Regions from separate parts of the Paenibacillus sp. EKM301P genome, predicted to be linked through region 2. Evidence: riboswitches for the same ligand, from Rfam matches in the RefSeq annotation. Region 2 holds a riboswitch; the other holds the start of a gene.
What was found. Region 2 has a riboswitch for cyclic di-AMP ahead of HFD99_RS15045 (TrkH family potassium uptake protein). Riboswitches for the same ligand answer to the same signal wherever they lie in the genome.

Region 1: it holds a riboswitch for cyclic di-AMP, as region 2 does, so the genes downstream of both, HFD99_RS06660 (hypothetical protein) here and HFD99_RS15045 (TrkH family potassium uptake protein) in region 2, are expected to answer to the same signal.

Annotation. Positions count from the first base shown of each region.
Region 1 covers NZ_JAALFM010000002.1:260,732-268,808, reverse strand. The annotation lists gene HFD99_RS06680 (Rha family transcriptional regulator) at 1-169, opposite strand, end outside; gene HFD99_RS06675 (urease accessory protein UreF) at 460-1,197, opposite strand; tRNA gene HFD99_RS06670 (tRNA-Leu) at 1,460-1,542, shown strand; gene HFD99_RS06665 (glutathione peroxidase) at 1,692-2,177, opposite strand; cyclic di-AMP (ydaO/yuaA leader) riboswitch at 2,641-2,812, shown strand; gene HFD99_RS06660 (hypothetical protein) at 2,926-3,321, shown strand; gene kdpF (K(+)-transporting ATPase subunit F) at 3,505-3,582, shown strand; gene kdpA (potassium-transporting ATPase subunit KdpA) at 3,728-5,404, shown strand; gene kdpB (potassium-transporting ATPase subunit KdpB) at 5,457-7,487, shown strand; gene kdpC (potassium-transporting ATPase subunit KdpC) at 7,507-8,077, shown strand, end outside.
Region 2 covers NZ_JAALFM010000005.1:238,864-246,940, reverse strand. The annotation lists gene trxA (thioredoxin) at 1-138, shown strand, start outside; gene uvrC (excinuclease ABC subunit UvrC) at 298-2,400, shown strand; gene HFD99_RS15050 (CPBP family intramembrane glutamic endopeptidase) at 2,369-4,099, opposite strand; cyclic di-AMP (ydaO/yuaA leader) riboswitch at 4,361-4,513, shown strand; gene HFD99_RS15045 (TrkH family potassium uptake protein) at 4,913-6,253, shown strand; gene HFD99_RS15040 (potassium channel family protein) at 6,272-6,949, shown strand; gene HFD99_RS15035 (LysR family transcriptional regulator) at 6,955-7,860, opposite strand.

The DNA.
Region 1 (8,077 bases), on a different contig from region 2:
CAACTTGTTTTCTGTACCTTTGTGCTTTGCGGGTGCCGTGAATCAGATTGGACAAGCGTGAAGGCGGAATATTATGTGTCTCGCAAAATGTTTTCTGATCCAGCCGAAGCTCGACAAGCCTTTGTTTGATGGCCCACCCGAAGGAGGTGACAGGCATTTTGTTGTTCAAGAGAAATCGCCCCTTACGGATTCTTACGGAATAATTGGTGTGATATAATAATCATCAGTAAACATGTTAGAATTAACCATCTAAAACTATGATACACTTTTATACGTGTTTATACAATCTTAAATACGGTATTTCGTTAAAATAATTACTTAATTAAGTGCAAAAAGTGAAAATAATCCGACTATGGTCTGTTATTGGTGTGAATTTGGGATACATGAATAAAAATACTCTGCCGCTTGAGAAAAGGGCAGAGTATTTTTATTGTGACTGCTAGATTGGTAAACGACGCATCAGAGGGATGCTGGAAGGTGTTTAAATAGGACGGAGGAGGAAAAGGGTCTGGATGCATTCAATTGGCTGCTATGGCTCATATAGGGTGGCTGAGTGATATAGGAGCTGGTCCGATGGCTGTGGAAAAGATGGCGCTGATATGAGCTTGGCGTAGGTTTGTTAATCTTCTTCCAGGTGGTAAGCAACTCGCTGGTCATATGATCGATAAGAGGATTTTTTTCCTCATAAGGAGGATTGAGCAGTCTAAAGGCATCTTCGATACAGAAGGATACCGCTGTGGCAAAATAGCCGTGAATGGTCTGTTCTATATCGCTTCCGAGGAGGGAGTTAATCCAAGTGTGGACAGTAGCGAGTGTGCCAATTGCATTGTATTGAGTGAGTGTGTCTTCCAGTTGGTCAAATGCGAGCCAAGGATAAAGAGCCTTGGTGAGCTTGAGCAGTCGCTGGCCAGAAAGTCGCGACTCTTTTACATGCTGCGAGGAAGGATGTTGGGTGTGCAACATTTTATCAATAAGGGCGATCCGCCAACCGTCATTCTGCTGGATGGCTGCATACAGACTTTTAATGGCCATGCCGTCAAGGGTTGTGATTTGAGGATACCAATCGTCTCGCATGTAATGTTTCAGATCCTGAAGACTGTTCAGGTGTCCGGCGCGGAAACGCTCCTCCAATCCGTAGAAACGGGTGAAACCACCAATAGGTAAGGAAGGGTCCAACAATAATGCGTAGTTTAGCAACCGGTTACCTTTATGCAGGACGGTTCGCCTCCTTGAAGTGAATATTTGTGTGATGTTATTTGACTTGAATATTGATTTGTAATAAGAAATCGAACATTTATGTAATGTATTTTTACACTTAAAGCTCTATTGTGTCAAATTAAATAATTTTATTGCTTATATATGTTATATAAAGTTACATTAAAAATAATTATAATATTCTTGTTTACAAATTGTTGCTGAGAGAGTATAATAAATCTGTTGCCTCAATACATTATGACATGCGGTCGTGGTGGAATGGCAGACACGCTATCTTGAGGGGGTAGTGGGCGTACGCCCGTGGAGGTTCGAGTCCTCTCGACCGCATTATATGCAGTACCCAGTTGAAAAAGCATCCTGACACGTTTTACGTGAAGGGATGCTTTTTTTGTTAAATACTTTTCGTCATATCCTCCCGTCACAGAAGCGGTCGTATGGACAACGGACCGCTCGTTAACTGTAATGCATAAAGATTGTCAGTTTTTCTGCAAAAGCTTCTTAATATCTCCTACAAGCTTGTCTGGAGTGGTTTGCGGCGCATAACGCTTAAATACGTTACCTTCTCGTGTAATTAAGAATTTAGTAAAATTCCATTTGATCGCTTTGGAGCCTAATACGCCTGGAGCAGTGTGGGTCAGGTAGCGAAATAGAGGATGTGCCTGATCACCGTTAACATCTGTCTTGGCGAACATGGGAAAAGTCACTCCGTAATTGAGTTGGCAAAACTCGGAGATCTCCTCGCTGGAACCCGGCTCTTGTTTGGCGAACTGGTTGCTGGGAAATCCCAAAATTTCGAGCCCCTGTTCATGATACTGGTCATATAGCTCTTGTAGCGCCTTGTACTGGGGGGTTAACCCACATTTGCTGGCAGTATTCACGATAAGAAGAACTTTCCCTTCGTATGTGGATAACGGAATTTGTGCCCCTTGTAGGGTCTGTGCATCATATTTATATACGCTCATGATATCCCTCCTAATTCAATATTCTACAATTAAATTGTGAACCATTCAACAAGGGGTTGCAAGTCCAGAAGAGTCTACAGACATTGTGCATTGTAAAATCGTCTTTTGTTCAAAACGGTAAATCGCACTTCAAATGGAGCAAATTGAGGTGTTTCTTCTTATAAAAGAGGGTTCATTCGATAATTATCTAGTACATATAGCGCATTTTCTTTCTTTTTTATAAATAAAGGGCAACCGTACCATACCCTACGCCAATATTGACATGCCTTTCATTTTCAAAAAGAGGTGAAATACAGAGTTTTAGAGAGATACGAGAAGCATAGGTTGGTTGTAAGCGTTATCCTTAATCTTCTATGCTCTAAAGGGTGATTTATAGCCTTGCCGTTGAGCTTTACAGTCTTCCTTGCACGGGTGTATGATTCAAGACGTAATTTCAAATTAACAACAATGAAGCAACAACGAATTGTCTAAAGCGCTGAATTTTGCAGTTGCAAAAGCGGGGGAACCAACGAGTATATACGGCTTTGCAAGCCGTGTGTCTCATGGGGTGAATTTTCCGGCCAAGTGCCGTAAATAGGGCGACTCTCACGTCCGAATCCGACAGCTAACCTCGTAAGCGTACAGGGAGAGGCAACAAACCGCCGTGTGCAGCCATGGTTTATTTTATCATGGAATGTATGAAGCCGGAGGAAGCCTTTTTCCTTCGGCTTCTTTTTGTTGTCTTTTTATACCGGGAGAGGAGCTACTGATGGAAGGTCGGTTAATTATTGTCACTGCACCGAATGAAGCGGGCAGAAGTTTTGTGAAATTGCTTATGTTCAAAAAATTGGCGTTTGCAGTTCTCACAAATAGCACCCAGGAGGAACGACAGCTCAAAAAAATGGGTGTGGAGCACATTGTGCGCATCAATACGATGCAAGCGGGAAAATGGAATTTTCCTAAAAAAGAAATTGGTAGTGTGTATTTGTTTGAAAACAGCTTGAATCTAACTTGCCGTTTCCTGCAAATATGTCGGCCACTAACATCAGAATTGATCTATGTTATTACGCACGGCTGTAATCCACAAGGAATTTATCGGGGATTGGGAGCGGACCATGTGATCTACACATTGAACGGAGAGGTGGGTTTCCTGCTGAACGGATAAGCACTTATAACATAGCTGGTTTATGATTTTATGATGGAATCAAAAGGGCAATCTGAAAAGCGATACGGAGGGTATGAACATGATGGATTTATACATGCTGCTCGTAATGGCTGTGAGTTATGGAGTGATACTGCTGTTTGTACGCTGGTGTGATGCGCAGACCTCAAAAGGAGGGCGAAGAGGATGATCGTTGTGCTAGGACTTACGGCTATTGTGTTCGTGTATTTAATCTACGCACTCCTGAATCCTGAAAAATTCTAGTCAACTATAGGATCGAGCAGGCGGGAACAGCAGATCAAGAATGCAGCATCAGAGATGCAGATTTTCGCAAACGTGTGCACTCAATGGATGGTCTGAATCAGGTCTGTTGTTCCAAATGCAGGAGCATTTTAAGGAGGAATAGAGGATGGAGCTACTGCAAATTGGGATTGTGATCATCATATTGTTGCTCTTGGTAAAGCCGATGGGCACCTATATGTATCACGTATTCTCGAATGAACCGAATCGGACGGATCGGATTTTTGGTGGAACGGAAAAGCTGATTTATAAGGCTGTAGGCTTGAAGAAACAGGACAGCATGCATTGGACCACGTACGCTATGAGTTTCATTGCAACCAATGTGGTGCTTGTGGGGATCAGCTACCTGCTATTGCGCTTGCAGGCTATACTTCCGGGCAATCCGGTTGGGAACAGTAATATGGAAGCATCATTGGCATTTAATACAGTAATCAGCTTTATGACCAATACGAATCTCCAACATTACAGCGGAGAAAGCGGGCTTACGTATCTGACGCAGATGGCGTTCGTCACGATGATGATGTTTACTTCGGCTGCTTCGGGGTTTTCGGTTGCTGCGGCTTTTATGAGGGGATTGACGCGGCGCGGTGAAGGGCTGGGTAATTTTTTTCAAGATTTTATTAAAGCCAACATACGGATTTTCCTGCCGCTTGCCTTTGTACTTACGCTGGTGCTGGTGGGATTAAAAGTACCACAGACGCTACAACCCACGGCGGATATTACGACTTTAAGTGGTACACAGCAGCAGATTGCTATGGGACCCATTGCCTCATTGGAATCCATCAAGCATTTGGGCACGAACGGGGGCGGTTTTGCGGGAGCTAATTCTGCACATCCTTTTGAAAATCCAAATCCTTGGACGAACGTACTGGAAATTTTGGCAATGTGGGTAATGCCGGCTTCGCTGCCGTATACATTTGGATTGTTTGCCCGTAATCGCAAGCAGGGCTGGATTATTTTCAGCTCGATGATGGTCTTGTTCCTTATTTTTCTATCCATAACGTATGTGTCGGAGAAAACAGGTAATCCGTTAATCCAGGCACTGGGTATGGATGCATCTCAGGGAAGCATGGAAGGGAAAGAAGTTCGTTTCGGTATTGGCCAATCGGCATTATTCACTGCGGTCACAACGGCGGCAACGACAGGTTCGGTCAATAATATGCATGATACATTGACCCCGCTAGGTGGTATGGCTGCTTTGGGAGAAATGATGCTAAACGTCATTTTTGGCGGCAAGGGCGTCGGGCTGATGAATATGCTGATGTATGCGATTCTGGGAGTGTTTATATGCGGACTGATGGTCGGAAGAACCCCGGAATTTATGGGTAGGAAAATTGAAGGCAAGGAAATGAAACTGATTGCAATTGCTATTTTGGTACATCCGTTTCTTATTCTTGCTCCCACTGCGCTTGCGTTTATGAGTCATTGGGGATATGATGCGGTCTCTAACCCCGGATATCACGGGTTGACTCAGGTGCTCTATGAATATGCATCATCTGCGGCAAATAACGGCTCGGGATTTGAAGGTCTTTCGGATAACAAAGTGTTTTGGAACGTTACAACAGGAGCGGTTATGTTCTTTGGACGATATGTATCCATGATTGCATTGCTGGCTGTGGCGGCTTCGTTGAATGCCAAAGCGCCGACCCCGGTGACGATGGGTACACTGCGCACGGACAACAAGCTGTTTGGAGCCATCCTAATCGGAGTGGTCCTGTTGATTGGTGCGTTAACCTTTTTGCCGGTGATCGTACTGGGTCCTGTAGCTGAATTTTTGACCATGTGATGAAGAATGAGCATAGAAGGAAAATGAGAATGGATGAACGGGGTGCTTGATCATGAAGGAACAACGCAAACGCATGCTGGATAGAAGCATCTTGAAGCAGGCGGTCAAGGATAGCTTTATCAAATTAAATCCGATGATCATGATGAAAAATCCTGTCATGTTCGTAGTGGAGATCGGTACATTGGTCGTACTGCTCATGCTACTGCTTCCCGGTTATTTTGGAACCGGCAAGGAAATGGGCTTTAACTTGGCTGTATTTATTATTTTGTTGTTCACGCTGCTTTTTGCTAACTTTGCTGAAGCGCTCGCGGAGGGACGGGGGAAAGCACAAGCTGCTTCCTTGAAAAAATCCAAGCAGGACTCACAAGCTAATAAGCTCGTCGGGAATGAGATTCAGGTGGTCAGCTCAACAGCATTGCGTAAAGGTGACGTGGTAATCGTCTCTCAGGGCGAAATGATTCCAAGCGATGGTGAGGTTATTGAAGGCCTGGCCTCAGTGGATGAATCTGCAATTACGGGAGAATCAGCTCCGGTCATTAAGGAATCGGGCGGTGATTTTTGCTCGGTAACCGGCGGGACGCGGGTAGTCAGTGACCGCATTAAGGTGCGGATTACGACTGAGCCGGGTGAAACGTTTATTGATAAAATGATTTCGCTCGTGGAAGGTGCACAGCGGCAAAAAACGCCAAATGAAATTGCGCTGAATACATTGCTGATTAGCTTAACGATTATTTTTCTCATTGTGGTGGTGACACTGGCCCCGATAGCCCGTCATTTTAAGATTGATTTGCCTGTCCCCGTGCTGATTTCGTTGCTGGTCTGTCTGATTCCGACCACGATTGGCGGGCTTTTGTCGGCCATTGGAATTGCTGGTATGGACCGAGTTACCCAGTTTAACGTGCTGGCCATGTCAGGCAAGGCGGTAGAAGCATCCGGGGACATCAATACGATGATTCTAGATAAAACGGGTACCATCACCTTCGGTAACCGGATGGCGAGTGAATTCGTGGTTGTAGATGGTATAGAAAAGGCAGAGCTAGCGAAATGGGCAGCGATGAGTTCACTAAAGGATGAGACGCCTGAGGGACGCTCGGTACTGGAATTGATGCGTAAGCAGGAATACACGCTGGATGAATCCTTGGCAGCAGGTGGAACCTTTATCGAGTTCAAGGCAGAAACCCGGATGAGTGGTCTGGATCTCGCTGATGGACGAAGAGTACGCAAAGGCGCCGTGGACTCTGTCCGGCAGTGGATTGTATCGCAAGAAGGCAGTGTTCCGGCCGATCTGGAGGAAAAAGCGAATCAGGTAGCCGCAGAAGGGGGGACACCGCTAGCAGTGGCGCTGGATGATCGGATATACGGCATTATTTATTTGAAGGATACGGTGAAGCCGGGCATGAAGGAGCGTTTTGATCAGCTCCGGGAAATGGGCATCCGCACGATTATGTGTACCGGTGATAATCCGCTGACCGCTGCTACCATTGCACGTGAAGCAGGGGTGGACGATTTTGTAGCTGAAAGCAAGCCGGAAGATAAAATTGCGGTTATCCGCCGGGAGCAGGAACAGGGTAAGCTGGTGGCTATGACCGGAGATGGTACCAATGATGCGCCTGCGCTGGCGCAGGCAGATGTCGGTCTTGCCATGAATAGCGGCACAGTCGCGGCCAAGGAAGCTGCTAATATGGTGGACCTGGATTCTGATCCGTCCAAAATTATTGAGGTGGTCGCCATCGGTAAGCAGCTGCTTATGACACGTGGGGCATTGACAACGTTCAGTATTGCGAACGATGTGGCTAAATATTTTGCCATTATCCCGGCGATGTTCATGCTGGCTATTCCGCAAATGGGTGCATTGAACGTCATGAGGCTGGGCTCCCCGTTATCGGCTATTTTATCGGCGCTTATTTTTAATGCAGTCATTATTCCACTTCTGATTCCGCTGGCAATGAAGGGTGTAAAGTATAAGCCAATGAGCTCGGATCGGCTATTGGGACGGAATTTACTGATTTATGGTCTGGGCGGTATGGTGGTACCGTTTGTCGGGATTAAGGCCATTGATTTGCTGGTACATTTGTGGATTTAGTGCAGAAAGGGTGAGCGACATGAGTGGTTTTTATCGGATGTTGTCTGGACGCAGATTTGCTGCACATGAGAAAGCCGGGTCTGGCGGACAAGGTCATAACGAGCGTACAGGGACGGAGGCAGTGCCGGAAAATCAACCGGAGAGACAAGAGATGCGAGGAAGCACGGTTATTGGAGTGGCTTTGCGAACTTCTGTGCTAATGATCCTATTGTGCGGTTTGGCATACCCGCTGGTCAGCACAGGAGTGGCGCAAGTCCTGTTTCCGCAGCAAGCAAACGGCAGTATGCTTCGTGACACGGAGGGGCGGGTAATTGGCTCTGAGCTGATTGGGCAGTCCTTTACCAATCCAGCGTTTTTCCAAGGCCGGGTATCAAGTATCGATTATAATGGAGCTGGTTCAGGCTCAAGTAACTACGCACCCTCGAACCCGGCATTGGTGAAGCGGATCAAGGATTCTATTGCGGATTGGCAGAAGCATAACCCGGATGTATCCATCAGTCAGGTTCCATTGGACCTGATTACGAACTCCGGCTCTGGTCTGGACCCGCACATCTCGCCACAGGCGGCACAGGCTCAAATTCCACGTATTA
Region 2 (8,077 bases):
AATCCAGAGTCTGCTTCTCGTTTCGGCGTGATGAGTATTCCTACCCTAATCGTCTTCAAAGACGGACAGCCTGTTGATAAAGTGGTAGGTTTGAACTCCAAAGAAGCATTGAAAAGCATGCTTACTAAACACCAATAATCATGGAATGTGACCCATGCTCCTGCGGGGGCTTGGTGGAGCGCCATGAACAGTCAATGCCTCCGGTTATATATACCGGGGGCGTTTTTGTGCATTATTCCTATATAATATAAGTAGTAAGTTGAGCAGTCATTAAGAATGGAAGGAGGAACCGGGCGAATGAAATCCTATGCGGAGGACTTGCAGAACCAGGAGAAGGCGCTGGAGAACATACGGCACAAATTAGCATTGCTGCCGGATGCATCAGGCTGTTACCTGATGAAGAACAGCGAAGGCACCATCATTTATGTCGGCAAGGCCAAAGTGTTGAAAAACCGGGTCCGTTCCTATTTTACAGGTAGCCATAACGGCAAGACGCAGCGACTGGTTGCTGATATTCGTGATTTTGAATATATCGTTACAAGCAGCAATATGGAGGCGCTCATTCTGGAGTGCAACCTTATTAAAAAGCACCAACCACGTTATAACGTACTGTTGAAGGATGATAAAACCTTTCCGTACTTGAAAATTACGAACGAGGCACACCCCAAGCTGGAGGTAACCCGTCGCGTTCTGAAAGATAAAGCGAAATATTTTGGACCGTACCCCAATTCCTACGCGGCACATCAGACGAAAAAGCTGCTGGATCGTATGTATCCGTTACGCAAGTGCGGTGTGATGCCAAAAGAAGTGTGTCTGTATTATCACATGCATCAATGCTTGGGACCTTGTGTAAAAGAGGTCGAGAAGGAAACATATGATCAGATCAGTCAGGAGATCGGTTCCTTTTTGAGCGGGGGACATGAGGAAATTAAAAAGGATCTCCAGCGTAAAATGCAGGAGGCCGCAGAGGAATTGTACTTTGAGCGTGCCAAGGAGCTGCGCGATCAGATTATAAGCATCGACGCGATGATGGAAAAGCAGAAAATCACCACATCTGATGCGAAGGACCGAGATGTATTCGGCTTTTCGGTAGATAAGGGCTGGATGTGTGTACAGATTTTATATGTCCGCAAGGGTAAAATGATCGAGCGCCATATGTCGACTTTTCCTTTCTACGGTGAAGCTTACAGTGATTTTATGTCCTATGTGACGCAATATTACAGTGACAATCCGGCAGTGCCGCAGGAAATATTGTTGCCGGAGTCTCCTAAGCTGATAAAGGCAAAATCGGCTGATGTCGATCAACCGATTGCAGCAGAAACTGAACTTTACAGTGCGATCACAGCTGAGACTGCCAGCATTACAGATGAGGAAGCAGTGCAAACGGAGTCAGACCGTTCTGCTGACCCACTGCGGGTAGCCGAAGCAAGAGCAGCTTATGCAGAAGGAACGATTCAAGACCCAGTTGGTGACCAAGCAGCCGGGGAAAAAGAACCCGAAACAGAAACAGAAACAGAAACTCAACTATCCGGTGGATTAGAGGACCCAACGACGGCAGCTCTCGCTTTGGCTGAATGGCTGGATGTAAAGGTACTTGTGCCGCAGCGCGGGCTGAAAAAGCAAATGACGGGGATGGCGACGGAAAATGCACGTGTTGCTTTGGATGAAAAGTTTAAACTGATCGAGCGGGATGAGGAACGGACCTCCAAAGCTGCAAGCAATCTGGGACGTGCCATTGGGCTGGATAGTCTGCATCGGGTAGAGGCGTTCGATAATTCCAACATTCAGGGTTCCGATCCAGTGTCGGCCATGATCGTCTTTATTGACGGTAAGCCTGCCAAAAAAGAGTATCGAAAATACAAGATCCGTTCTGTGCAGGGACCAGATGATTATGAAACGATGCGTGAGGTTATTCGGCGCCGATATGAACGTGTACTGAAGGAAAATCTAGAGCGTCCCGATTTGATCATTGTCGATGGCGGGCGTGGACAAATTAAAGCGGCAACCGATGTATTGGAAAATGAGTTGGGCTTGTTTATTCCTGTGTGTGGTTTGGTGAAAGATGCCAAACACAGAACTTCCCAATTACTGATGGGGGATACATTTGAGGCCGTAACACTTGCACGCAACAGCGAGGAATTTTATCTGCTGCAACGGATTCAGGATGAGGTTCACCGTTTTGCCATTACGTTCCACCGCGAGCAGCGCGGCAAATCTATGGTAACTTCCCAGTTGGACTCCATTCCAGGCATCGGCGAGAAACGGCGTAAGTTGCTGCTCAAGCATTTTGGATCGCTCAAAAAAATAAGAGAGGCCAGCGTCGAAGACTTCCGGCCTCTCTCTATTGGGGATAAACTTGCTCGTCAGATTATAGCTGCCCTTCGGGAGGAGGAGTCGTAGAATACGGCTCCTCTTTTTTCACGGGTTCAAACATGATTCGATTAGGTTTTTTAGGACTAAACCAGTAAATGATGTAGCCTACAATAGCCGGAAGTAAGATCCAGAATAGACCTGCGCTCACATTCACGGTGTCTCCCAAACTGATCACACTAAGTCCCATTAATATGCTGTCAAAAATAACGTGGCTGAACATGGCAGCGATAAAGCCGTAACGCAGGAACACGAAGCTAAACAGCAAACCAAGAAAAGTCAGCTCAATAGGTCTTGAAATCACTGGATAGATTGGATAAAGCGTATGTCCCAGTGCCCAAATAAGCGTAGTGATCAGACAAGCAACAAACGTATTTTTGACTATTTTTTTTACCATCGGAATACCAAATAGACGGTAAACAGTCTCTTCTCCAATACCTGCCATCCAGGCCATAATCGGTAGTAGCCATGGATAAGCCATATTGTAAGGGGATTGCGTGGCGTCTGTAGTGGAGAACGTATTAAATGTACGCTCCAGTACAAAGAACAAAATGGATTGTACGCCGAGTAAAATGAAGGCCCACAAGTAACCGACATACATACTGCGAAGCACATACAGCCCGTAGCCGGGCTCTTTGGCCCGTGGCCATGCATTGAGTCCAACCTGACGCATAAGGCCGTCACCACCAACCAAGGAGAAGTAGAGAGCTACAGCCATGAAGAAGGTAACACCGACCTGGAATACCATAAGAAATATAAGCATGCCCTTACTGCCTGCTTCAGCCTGTAATAAAGGCAGCATGTTCATGGTCCCAGCTATACTAGCAATAAAATAAACAATGGACAGAACAATACCGCGTACAAATGAAGTATGTCGTCGGGTGAGTGACGCATACACAATGGCAAGTACACCCAGGACAAAGCTAAATAGGGCATAACCCGCATAAGTCATCCAATTCGCCCAGTATGTTTGATTTTTAACATAGTCGGTATAAGACGAAGGGGCTGAAAAGCTTTGGGTAAATGAGCGAACATCCCCATCTTCAAAGGTAAAAGCCAGCGTAAGGACCGAGGCGCCGATTTTCTTTTCGTCCACGGTATATTTTAATCCACCTTCCCCCTCAGTGGTCGCAAGCTTCAATTCCGATGGCTTAAAGCCAAAGCGTTTGATCCATTTTGCTGCAGCCTGTTCCTTGGCTTCAAGCGTCATGTCGCCCTCAGCTATACGTACAAGCTTGCTTCGTGCTTGTTCATCTGTAGAAACATCAGCCTGTGTGTAATTGGTGCTGGAGGTGATCCGCTTAAAGCTAACGACCTTCCCAGTGGATAAATCCACATGAATTTGCAGCTTGCCCTTCGCTGAGGAGTCAGGCAAATCAACCCGAAAGGTTTCATAAGGATAATTTTTTTTCCATGTACGATCGTACGCTTGAAGCAGTTTTTCTCTGGATAAATAACCGTACAAATCTGTTTCAGCCTGATAGGTCACGACAGGCTTCTCTGGCTGTGATTCCGTATAGCCCAGCTCGGAACGGGCAAAGTCCAAGGCGTGTACGATCGCTTCTTGTTTGCTGATGACCTTTGCATTCATCAATGATTCCGGACTTGGATTGCTAAGCGAGGGAATAAGCAATTGAAAGATAAAAAAGCAAATCAGGCCAACCCCGCCCAGCAAGCCTAATTTTTTGAAGTTGGCCGTGAGCACGACCGGTTTCCCGATAGGATTCATGAGTTTCCTCCTTAATCTGTAAATAAGAACATCCATTAAAGATATCATACTGCACAGGTTCCCGCCAACAGACCAGCGATATTCATGAAAACAGAGTGAAAGCACTTTAAAGTTTTAATAAAATTAGATAAGCTGTGATTAAGCGATGCCCAATCGCAAATTAAAGCCAATTTCACGTTTTTTCGGCGAAATCGGTTTTGTGATCTGGATAGAGAAGGATTATAATCTTGAGGCAATGCCTATGAAATATATGGGTAATGACATACATTTAAGCCGAATTTCTGTGAGAAAACGGGGGAACCATGTTACTGGGGTGAATTTTACAGCCGATCCTGATGGACCGGAAGTGTAAATAGGGCATACTGTGCTGCCCGAATCCGTCAGCTAACCTCGTAGGCTGTGGGCAGGAACCAAGTCAGGCACTCGGTTTTCCGGTGTCTTTTTTTGTGTGTATAAGTGTGAATAAAAGTTTGCTGAGTTAAGGACGCTGCGCGTTCCATTTGATCTTCCAATCGCTGTTGCCACTGAATTTTTTTGATTTTCTAGACCTTGATAAGGGTAAAATTCAGAGTCAAAGGCGAGCGCTATCGCTTCTCCAGATTCAAATGGACCGCTTCGCTGCTGCCCGCCTTAAAGTCATCAAACGTTCCATGAGGTAGTTACGTATAAAGTGTAGTGAGTATTGAAAGGCAAAAGTATCCCGCTTTGCGGATACTTTTCTGATTTATAAAAGAAACTGAAAAGAATTGGTGATTTTATGAGCTGAGCGATCTCCATGCTCATAGTTCACCAAGGAGGAGAAGTGATGAATAAATGAATCCCAATGCAAGCTGGCTTCGGCTTTCTCCACCGCAAATATTCGTTGCAGGCTTTGCCATTATCATTCTAATAGGTAGTTTATTGTTAATGCTGCCCATTTCTAATACAACAGGAAAACCACTTGCGTTTATAGACGCTTTGTTTACTGCCGCTTCCGCGACCTGTGTAACTGGGCTTGTCGTTAAGGATACAGGGCTCTTTTTTACAACCTTTGGTCAAATTGTCATCGTTGCGCTGATTCAGATTGGCGGACTTGGCTTTATGACTATGGCTACCTTGATCGCGTTGGTGTTCAAGCGTCGGATTTCCTTGCGGGAGCGCCTTATTTTGCAAGAAGCGATGAATCAGACCTCTGTCGAAGGAATTGTCGGATTGATCCGCAAGGTGCTATGGTACTCGCTGATGATTGAGGGCGTATGTGCAGCTATTTTTTCGATTCGCTGGTCATTTGATATGCCTGTAGGCAGGGCGATTTATTTTGGAATCTGGCATGCCATTTCCATGTTTAATAACGCTGGTTTTGATTTGTTCGGTGAATTTCGCAGCCTGACAGGTTATGTATATGATCCGATTGTTAATTTTACAGCCATGTTTCTCATTATTTCGGGTGGTATTGGTTTTGTAGTGATGTCTGACCTGGCAGATTATCGCAAGCGTAAGAGACTGTCCTTGCATACCAAGGTGGTACTCAGCATGACAGCTGCTCTGATTGTCGTCGGGACGCTTGTCATTTTTGTATTTGAGTTTACGAATCCGAAGACGCTTGGCTCGCTTGATTGGGGTGGTAAACTGCTGGGTTCTTTATTCCAGTCCGTTACCCCTCGCACCGCAGGTGCCAACACGCTGGACATTGCAGGCTTGCGGCAGGCTACGCAGTTTTTTATCATCATACTCATGTTTATTGGGGCTTCGCCTGGCTCCACTGGAGGCGGGATTAAGACCACTACATTTGCTCTGCTCATTGGAGCGGTGTTTTCGATGCTGCGGGGACGGGAAGACATTGTGCTGTTCCGGTACCGACTTGCGCAGGCACGCATTTATAAGGCTTTGACTATTACCTTGCTGGGGTTGCTGTTCGTGATTGGGGTGACGATGATTCTGTCCGCAACCGAAGATCATCATTTTCTGATGATCTTGTTCGAGACGGTGTCTGCCTTTGGTACGGTAGGACTGTCCATGGGGCTTACACCTGATTTGACAGTTGTAGGCAAGCTGGTGATTACTCTGACGATGTTTGCAGGCAGGCTGGGTCCACTCACGCTAGCTTATGCACTGGGACCGAAAAAGGGTAAGGAATTGTATCGTCATCCAGAAGGTAAAATAATTATAGGGTAAGGGAGTTTTCGAGTAGATATGAAAACGCAGCAGTTTGTAGTCATTGGCTTGGGACGGTTTGGCTCAAGCCTGGCTTTGCAATTGGTGGATATGGGGTGCGAGGTGCTGGGCATTGATCGGAATGAGGATGTTGTGGACAGTATGAGTGAGATTCTGACACATACTGTCGTGGCAGACGCTACAGATGAGGATGCGTTGCGGTCACTCGGCATACGTAATTTCGATTGCGGCATTGTTGCGATTGGTGATGATATTCAGGTAAGCATCCTGACCGCCATTTTGCTGAAGGAGCTGGGTGTGAGAAAAGTCGTAGCCAAAGCCATATCTGTGCTGCATGGGCGTGCGTTAGAGAAGCTTGGGGTGGACCGAGTCATTTATCCGGAACGGGATATGGGTATTCGAGTAGCGCATCAGCTGGTCACGCCTAATCTGCTCGATTATTTGGAGCTGTCCAAGGAATACAGCATTGTAGAACTTAATGTGCCTGCATGTCTGAATGGCAAAACGTTGGCAGAATTAAATGCGCGCACCCGCTTTGGTTGCAGCATCGTGGCGCTTCATACGGCGAATGGTATCTTGATCGCACCGACAGCTATGGATCGGCTGAAAGCAGACGATATTATGGTCATTATCGGCTCCAATGATAATATCGGCCGCTTTGAGGATGAGGTCGTTAATGTCAATGAAGAGGGTTAAATCCTCTATACCATACGGTAGCCTGCAAACGATGCACGTGTCTCGCTAATCCAGCGTCGTGCTGTTGGGCCGAGATCGGCCGTTTCTGAGTAGATGAGGGAGGTCGTTCGGCGTGTCTCCTTCAAATCAGGCAAGTACAATGCAGTAAGTCCATTATCTCGCAGCAGTTCGCTGCGCAAATAGGATTTGGGCAGCAAAGCGGATGCCTTGCAGGTGGGAAGCAGGCGTACAATCGCCTCGAAGGAGTCGATTTCCATGCGGATATCCGGCATAATGCCGCTACGCTGGAACAAGTCATCCGTCAGACTGCGGTACCAGGTTCCTTTGGAGAAAATAATCATCGGCAATCCTTGCAAGTCCTTCATTGAAGCCGTTCCTGTCTTGACAGTTAATTCATGTCCGATGGGGACGACTAGCTCCAAATGATCGTCAAATAACGGAATGCAACGCAGTCCAGCTTCATGAATGGCAGACCCGACAACGCCGGCGTCTGCTTTTTTGTCGCGTACAAAGGCAACGATTTCATGCGTCTTGCCGGTGAGCAGCTTTAGCTCAGTCTGAGGATGCTTGCTCATGAAAGCTTCGACGAGAGTAGGTAGCGTCGTTTGGAGTGTCGTAAGACTTGCGCCCAGTGTAAGCATGCTCTGGGCTTCATTTTTGTGCTGGGACAGCTTTTGTAAGAAGCGAAGCTGACGTTGCCGTTGCTCCAGCGCGAAAGTATATACAAATCGGCCAGTCGATGTAATTTCGAGCCGTTTGCCCCGACGATCAAAGAGATGGACACCCAGCTCTTCCTCCAGCTTGGCAATTTTGCGGGACAGGGCGGGTTGGGACAAATTCAGCAGTTTGGAGGCTTTATTCAGGCTGGACTGCTCGACAATGACGGCAAAAGCGTTCAAATCCTCAAACAAATCTTCCACTTCCTCTCTATATGCAAAAAAGACATAATAATTAATACGTATATTGCAATTCCATTATAAGCCGAAAAGGAGTAACATGAAAGCGACACAAGATGTTCACACTTTTGTTTTTCCTTATAAGGGACACCTTGTTGAACATTCCCTGTCGGGAACTGTCATTTTATATGTTATATTACTATTGAAAACGCTATTATTGGGAGAAGGGAGC